DNA from 2 places in the Vibrio sp. TBV020 genome. Region 2 is predicted to be linked to the other one. Evidence: riboswitches for the same ligand, from Rfam matches in the RefSeq annotation. Region 2 holds a riboswitch; the other holds the start of a gene.
What was found. A riboswitch is a leader RNA that binds a small molecule or an ion and turns the genes downstream of it on or off. The one in region 2 is predicted to bind cyclic di-GMP.
Positions count from the first base shown of each region.

Region 1: another riboswitch for cyclic di-GMP. It lies ahead of gbpA (N-acetylglucosamine-binding protein GbpA); the one in region 2 lies ahead of AAFX28_RS13595 (TfoX/Sxy family DNA transformation protein).

Region 1 covers NZ_JBEEAQ010000001.1:1,485,415-1,489,591, forward strand. Annotated here, with positions in the region: gene AAFX28_RS06440 (delta-class carbonic anhydrase) at 1-501, opposite strand, end outside; gene gbpA (N-acetylglucosamine-binding protein GbpA) at 687-2,150, opposite strand; cyclic di-GMP riboswitch class I at 2,221-2,309, opposite strand; gene AAFX28_RS06450 (helix-turn-helix domain-containing protein) at 2,643-2,996, shown strand; gene AAFX28_RS06455 (DUF3313 domain-containing protein) at 3,098-3,769, shown strand; gene AAFX28_RS06460 (DUF3820 family protein) at 3,779-3,994, shown strand; gene AAFX28_RS06465 (hypothetical protein) at 4,036-4,177, shown strand, end outside.
Region 2 covers NZ_JBEEAQ010000003.1:1,223,766-1,227,942, forward strand. Annotated here, with positions in the region: gene AAFX28_RS13580 (alpha/beta fold hydrolase) at 1-769, shown strand, start outside; gene AAFX28_RS13585 (putative signal transducing protein) at 778-1,083, opposite strand; gene AAFX28_RS13590 (TVP38/TMEM64 family protein) at 1,083-1,775, opposite strand; gene AAFX28_RS13595 (TfoX/Sxy family DNA transformation protein) at 1,912-2,505, opposite strand; cyclic di-GMP riboswitch class I at 2,638-2,725, opposite strand; gene purR (HTH-type transcriptional repressor PurR) at 2,870-3,877, opposite strand; gene torD (molecular chaperone TorD) at 4,089-4,177, opposite strand, start outside.

The DNA of each region.
Region 1 (4,177 bases), on a different contig from region 2:
TGAAATCGAGTCACTTAGACATGAGCCCAATGTTGGGCCCGGTTTAACTTGTGCCGTTGAGTGTACATAGTGAAGCTCAATGGTATCTCCAGGCTTAAGTTCTCCGTGACCTTTAGCTCCCACATCGCCTTTATACGGCTTAAGCTCAGCGTCACTTAGTTGACCGTTATAGACATATCCTGTGTTGAAACCTTTTCCGTCACCATTACCTGCGTATTTATTAAATTCCCCGCCTTTATGTTCGGCATTTTTATGGAAGTGAATATTGCACAGGTTCATTTGTGAGTAATCAGGTGCCATACCAAAGTAACGGGAATTGTTACCAGCAAGGTTATCGATATCACGAGGTGACTGAGGGCCAAACCCTTGTCCTTGAGTATTTTGAGCAAGAGCTGCTCGTTGGTTCGCGATAACACTATCTGCAACGGATTCTGTGCCTGCTGCTTGCACGACAAGCGGGCTTAAGATGAGGCAGGAAGATACGAGTAGACGTTTATTCATGAGTTGATCAATCCTATTGTTGGTGGGTAAATGATTGGTCGAATATAAACGCACTGAGCTTTTGAACGCATACTGCCGTGGTTACGATTTGTAAGAGTGAGTTGTCAGTTCCAACTATTTGTAGGATAAAAAGAAAAAAACGGATGTATAGAAACATCCGTTTTAATTTCTTTATTTTTAAAAGGTTAGTTCACTTTGTTCCAAGCGTCAGTCCAGTGAGAGCCAGTTCCTGGTTCATATTGTGTCGCAGATGGAGACCATTGGATACAGTAACCAGAATATGGGAAAGGCTTACATTCATAGACTGCACCATCTGTCGCTAAGACTTTCGTGCCTGCCGTATAACTGTCTACAGATTGCGGGAAAACAAAATCATAGTCATCAGAAGGCGGAGGAGTTTGCTCTTCGATTAGGTGGAAGTCGAGCGTGTTTTGATCAATCACGTTGCCTTTTTGATCTTTGACCACGACAACAAGCATATGATGACCTGGCTCAGATTTAGATAACGTTAATGAAACGCCTTCTACCTGACCATCAGTCATTTCAGCTGAGTATGCTGCCAGAGGCTCACGGTGGTGGTTGTATACTGTCATTTCAGTATTAACATCGCCAGTAGCTGTGAGCGTTAGGTCTAGTTCTGTAGCATTTTCACCAATCACGTACTCTTGTTCTAGGCCAGATACATCAACGCTGTAGTCTGGTTCAGGTGTTTCAATCTTATAACCAATCTCGACACTCTTTAGCCCAGAATTTTGTTTGAGGTAAACTGGGTTCGTACCGTAGACCGGAGTAAAACTACCATCATCGCCAATTTTACCCGCTTGGAGCAAAGTTTGTTCTTGGTTGATCTTAGACGCTAAAGCATGTGACCAGTTCGTCGCTACACCATGTTCGTCTGAATCAATAGTCAACTCAGTACGGTAGGCGATATTCTCACCATTTTGGTCAAATACGCGTGTATAAACAGTGTCACCGGCATGTAAGTTTTGCGTTGGGTAGATCTGTCCGCCTTGATTCCAATCAGGAAGGTCTGGGCCATCGCCATCGAATTTCACGTCAATAACGTTGTAAAAAGACGCGGCGGTATCACCCACATCCCAAACCGCTAGAATAACCTGGTAACCTTCTCGCTCAGGAACGTTACATAAATGACTTACGCGCTTAGGTGGTTGAACCATACCACCGTCAACGACACAGAAGGGCTCTAAGTCAAAAGAGTCACGAGCCAGCGGTTGGTTCGGGTTCCAATCTGGCTTAGTAATATAGTACTTCCAATCTTTGGTGACGTGGTTTGCAGTGAAGGTCCACTCGAAGTATTGGTTACCCGCTTGGATAGGGCGTTTTACCCAACGATCAGCAGTTTGCTCGTCTAACGCTGCCGCAAGTGATGTTTCTGCGCTGGCAATTTTACCATCGCGGGGGCCTGTTACTGGAAAGCCATCCGGGCCCTCTACACTTTGTGGTTCATATTGAATACCGCCACAGTTGGCATTTTTCTCGTTGGTACCACTTGCTGCTGTGTTACATAAGGCTGCTCGACCTTGTGCTACGCCATTCTCGTAAGCAGAAATGTAACCATGGCCGAAACTTGTTCCGCTGATGCTAAGAAGAGCTAGCGCGATAAGTGACTTGTTTGGGAGTTTGTTCATCATTTGTCCTTAAGATTTCGATGACAAAAAGATGACACTCAGGCATACGTAAACACTCAATCTCAGATTAAGTGGCAACCCCGCTATCATAGGTACAAATGTACCGACAGACCGGAAGCTTTGCGTCCTATTTTTTCAAATAGTTTGCCAAAAGTGCCGTTATGTATAGGCAAGCGAAATGTAGCCAAGGCTTTTTATAAAAGCTAAGTGAATGAGATGATTGTGGAAGGCTACTCTCGATTTAAAATTAATTGCGAAAATTTACCTTGCGTAAATGCAACTTTTATTCTTGTTAAATTATTGAATATATTGAACTTATTGGCATGATTAATTTACATTGTGAATACTTTGGGGCTGGTAAGGATTTTTATTGCTTTGCAACCTAATGCATTGTTACTTCTACAAAGTGCTGACTTTCACTGACTCTGGCATGACAACGGTATGTGCTAAAACCTCGACAATTCTGTCCATAGAATTATATAAGGAGTGGTTATGGAATTTACTGATAAGGATAGAGAGGCGCTCTATCAAACATGGATGTCACAAAAGTCAAAAATGCGCCTGACTCAAATGGAATTCGCTAAAAAATTGGGAATTAATCAGCTAACGTTTTCTCAGGTCCTACGTGGAGAAACCCCTCTTACTATGCAATTTGTCGCCAAATTTTGTCGATTACTCCAACTAGAGCCTCACAACATAATTCCGTCCCTTAAAGAGAGTCAAACTAGCGGTCCGAAAATAGTGTATTTGCAGAGTCGCATGAGTGTTGATGGTGAAATCCAAAATGCTTATATAGAAGGGAACCAAGTGATTGTCGAGTATGCTCACCGAATCCAACCTAGTTAATTTAGACTTGGCTCCTATTTTTATCGCATTCAAATCGACATAAAATCCACATATGGTATAGCATTCTTTTGTTGTTGAAATTACAAACTTGAGTGCTATACATGACATCTCTAAAGTCTCTACTAATCCTCCTAGTTGCCATCATTATTGCCGGTTGTGCTGGCGGTCCCATTCAACGGGCGACTAAATTTACAACCTATGAAGACTTTCAACCAGGTCCTAAAGGTGGCGTCGACTTAGTATGGGCTCGGGTAGGGCTAAGAGATGCAGAAAGACTCCAATCAAAGTTAGATGAGTATGATTCTGTGGTGATCGACCAAGTCTTTGTTGTGGCTGAAGAAGGGACGTTAAGCCAAGACGATATTCAAGAACTGACTGAATACATGGTCGACCGTTTAAAAGAGAAAATCTCCCCGTACAAGTCAGTGGTTGATGAGCCGACTGGCAATAGCTTGCGCCTAAGCATTGCGCTTAGTAATGTAGAAACACCTAACCCAATCTTAGCCGTGACCAGCAGTGTCTTACCTTTTGGTTTAGCCATGTCAACGATTTCTAAAGTCGCGACTGGTGAGCATACTAATGTAGGTAGTGCGAGTGTCGAGTTGCTCGTAAGTGATGCGCAAGATGGAACGCCTCTATTTGCTGCCATTGATCGTGAAGCAGGTAACAAAGACTTTTCGACGCTAATTGACTCCTTAGATGATGCAAAAGACGCAATTAACTATTGGGTAGAAAGATTAGGTGTTACCCTTGATAGTTCGGAAAGACTATAGAATGACCCTATGCTAGAAAAAGAGAATCTAATCAAGCTAGCCAGAATGCAAATGCCTTTTGGCAAGTATGCTGGAAGAGTATTAATCGACTTACCTGAAGAGTATTTACTTTGGTTTGATAAGAAAGGCTTCCCGAGCGGAGAGCTGGGTGACTTATTGAAACTTTGTCTAGCGTTAAAGATTGAAGGGCTTGATACTGTGGTTAAGCCCTTAAAGCGCATGTAACCTACCAAAGCAATTCCCCCAAATTTAATTAAAGACGTACTATGAATTTTGATATCAATGCACTGAAACACCACCAACTGGTTGAAGATGGTCAACTAGAGGGATGTTACATTCATCAGCCAGCTACCGGCAGCCAGCAAGACGACAAAGCCGTTTTAGCAGAGCGCCAAGCACTGGAAAAAG
Region 2 (4,177 bases):
GCACCCTACCAGTGATGAGTGGGTGGTGTTTGTGCATGGTGCCGGGGGCAGTTCTTCTATCTGGTTTAAACAGATTAAAGCCTACAAACAGCACTTTAATCTGTTGTTAATCGATCTCCGAGGTCATGGAAAGTCGAACCAGTTACTCAAAGAGATAATGGCGAATCGTTATACGTTCAAAGCAGTGACTGTTGATATTCTCAAAGTGCTGGATCATCTAAAAATCCGGTCAGCGCATTTTGTCGGTATGTCACTCGGTACGATTATTGTTCGTAATATTGCAGAGCTTTCAGCTGATCGCGTTAAGTCTATGGTGTTGGGTGGCGCTGTAACACGTTTAAACACGCGCTCTCAAGTGTTGGTGAGACTGGGCAACCTTTGTAAGCATATCGTCCCTTACATGTGGTTATACAGCCTATTTGCCTACATCGTGATGCCGCAACGTGCTCAAAAAGAATCCCGCCACTTATTCATTCGCGAAGCAAAGAAGCTGTGTCAGAAAGAATTCAAACGTTGGTTCATTTTGACAGCGGAAGTAAACCCGCTAATGCGCTACTTCAAAGATAGAGAATTGCCAATTCCGACACTCTATCTAATGGGGGATAGAGACTACATGTTTATCCAGCCTGTGAAGGAAATGGTCGCGGCGCATAGTGACAGCCAGCTACTTGAGATAGAAAACTGTGGTCATGTGTGCAACGTGGAGCGCCCAGAAGAGTTCAACCAACACTCTATTGCGTTTATAAAAGAGCAAATTGAAACAAGATAGCGAACGGCTTAAGGGGCGCTGTTCCCACATTGCCAACATGCGCCAAATTGCCCTTCATTCTGCTCACCACACTCTATACATTCCCAACCCTGACCTTCCTGAGTCGTTTGGTACTCTTGGATAAGTTGTGAGGCCTTTAAGTGGTCTTTATCGTTAAGTAGCCAGATGTATGGCTCACTATTTTCTCCAAATGGGACTTCCCCTTGAAGTCCAAAAATTCCTTCTCCTCGAACTTCACACTGCACTTGTTCCGTTTTTAGAAGCTCACAAACAATATGAGCTTCGGTTGGTGTGGCTGCTGAAAATATTTTCATTAAACACTTCCGTTTGATGCTGATGGCTCAGTTCTAAATTTTGCCATTACCCATTTCGCGATAACAGGGAACAGTCCAAGTAGGGCAAATGAGGCTAAAACAGTAGGGGAAACTATCCCTGATAGACTGTCGATCTGAGCAAGCTGAGTACCTGCATTAATGTAAACCGCAGTGCCTGGCAACATACCAAGTTGACTCACAAGGTAGTATCTAGCGGTTGAAATTGGGGTAAGTCCCATTAACAAGTTGATTAAGAAAAATGGGAACACTGGGATTAGGCGTAGTGAAAACAGGTAGAAAGCGCCATCCTTTTCAACACCTTTATTGATAGCAGATAACTTCTCTCCAAACTTACCTTGTACCCAATCACGTAGTAAAAATCGACTGCTTAAAAAGGCTAACGTAGCACCAATTGCACTGGCAAATGAAACGATAAGTAACCCGGTTGAAAAACCGAAAAGAGCTCCACCTAATAAAGTGACAACAGCGGCACCGGGTATAGAGAATGCAGTGATTGCCACATAGGCTAAGAAATAGGTAAGTGCTGCGACAATAAAGTTGTTTCTGATGTACTGTGCAAGTTCTGCTTGTTGTGCTTTAGCATTTTCTAACGTTAGGTACTGGCCAAAGTTCATTCCAAGGAAAACAATAAGTAAAACAAAGATAATGCCTAGTATGATTTTTTTATTCATGAGCTGCTCCATCAAGAATCATGGCCGATTAAACAAAGTGTTAATAGACTAGACAGGGAAAGCAAGCAGTAAATTTCAATAAAGACAAAAAAGTCAGCACAATGGCTGACTTTTTAAAATAGGAAATGAAATTGCGTTAGCGACTTAATTGGCTTAAGAGCTCTTCGCGACGGCTATGAGGAATTACAGACCAATGAGTACCATTGATTGCGCCTTCCAATGCCCAGAGCAACTCGACATTGACGTCTGAAGAGTGTGAAGATTGAATCGCTTTGAAGGCGTCCACTGCTCCAGTTGCTTCTAGGTTCTCAACGCTATCAATCCCTGCTTTCTTGAGCATTCGTTCAGTTGCGAGTCTCAAATTAGGCAGATCTTTTAGGCGGTTTGGTTTAGCTTTCGCTTGTTTTTTCTTTTCACTGTTTGCTGCCGAAAGTGCAGCCTGGGCAATCTCAAGAGTCTTTGAAGTATCGTCGAAGCAATCATCGCCTAAAGCGAAGTATTTTGTGACGACGGGAAAGCCACGTTTTTTATAAACGTAAGGTTCTAAACTGAGAGATTTAAATTGCGTTGCAAGTGCATCGTCTGCCCGAACGTGCAACTTATCATTGACGACTAATGCAAACATAGTGTCGTCGGCAAAAATACCGAAGCCACCAAACATTGAGCGAGACTTTATTAAGCCTAGGGGCTCAAACAGTCGCATTGAGTCTTTTAGTATTGGTTTATCCATGCTGTGTATTCTCGGTGTATATGTATACGCCACCAATTCAGGTCCGAGAGAGTAGCAAAATTATGCAGGCTTTTTGTCAATCAGGTGTCATACGAGTACAAGAATACTCAATATAACGTGTGCATATTTACCATCGGCAACCCCGCTACCAGACAAATCAATTGTTTAAGGCCGGAGGCTTTGCGTCCCATTCTTTCGAAATGGTTTGCCCTGTTCGTGGCATAATCGAACAATAATAAGGATAAATGGATTTTGGGCAGAACATCACGCCTGAATAGGATAAGTGTGATCTTGGTTCAATAAATAGAGCCTAACTTATACACTTAGCCAATAAGATTTGTTGGCTAAGTGTATGTCAAATAAGTTATTTCTTAATGTTTTGTACGGTATTTCTTTCAACGATTTCAGGGTGCATTTCAAAGATACGCTTTTCATGCTCTTTGTCTTTAATGCGCTCTAGTAGAATTTCGAAAGCGTTTTTACCTACACGACGTTTTGGTTGGTGAACTGTCGTCAGCGGTGGTGAGAAGTACTCTGCCAGTTCGATGTTGTCGTAGCCAATTACAGACATATCTTCTGGAATGCGAATACCTTTCTGCTGCAAGCGGCTCATTAAGCCAAGGGCCATCGTGTCGTTGAAGCAGAAAATTGCAGTTGGCTTTTTGTCCATAGCAACGATTTGATCTGCTGCAAGTACAGCGGTATCACACTCGAAGTTACCTTCTAGAATCCAATCTTCGTTAACTGGTAGGTTCGCTTCATTCATCGCACGCTTGAAGCCACGAATACGTTCCTGACATGCAGCTTTTTCAAAGTGACCACTTAGGCAGGCGACGTCTGTATGACCGCGTTCGATCAAGTATTTCGTCGCTAAGTAGCCGCCTTCTTCTGAGTTATCGATGATCTTGTCTGCTTGTGAGCTCTCTGGGCCCCAGTCCATAACTACTTTAGGGATGTCTTTGTGACGGTCGAGCATCTCACTTAACTCTTCTGTTAAGTCAGAACACATAACAAGAATGCCATCAACGCGCTTTTCAGCCAGCATGCGAATGTAGTCGCGCTGCTTCTCATAGATACCACCCGTGTTACACAAGATCAGCGTATAGCCTTGGCGGTAACAGTAGCTCTCTACACCATCTATGACTTCAGAGAAGAAAAGGTTCGTTGACTGAGTCACTAGCATACCAATCGTACGTGTCGTATTGCACTTCAGGCTACGTGCAACGGCACTAGGTGCGTAGTTCAGTTCAGTCACTGCTTCCATTACTTTTTCTTGCGTAGCTTCAGCAACAAAGCGAGTTTTATTAATTACATGTGACACAGTTGTCGTCGATACACCAGCAAGGCGAGCAACGTCTTTTATAGTGGCCATAAGGTTCTGTCCTGTCGATGACTGCCTTGAGTTAATATTCAGTTTAGAATATTTAGGCAGAAAGTATCAGAAACACAAAAACCGCTCTATTTAGCGGTTTGTATTTGATTCGTTTGTTTTTATCGTTTGCGGTCACAATATTAGACCGCAAAACACTTAAGAGCAAACAAAAAACGCTAGTGCAACCTGCGAGAGGTCACAATGTTTGTCTTTATTCGCCTAGCAGATAGCGGCAATCCAACTCTAAGAAAGCGACTGTCAATGTGCTAATAGCTGAGTAGAAACCAAACTCATCGAATT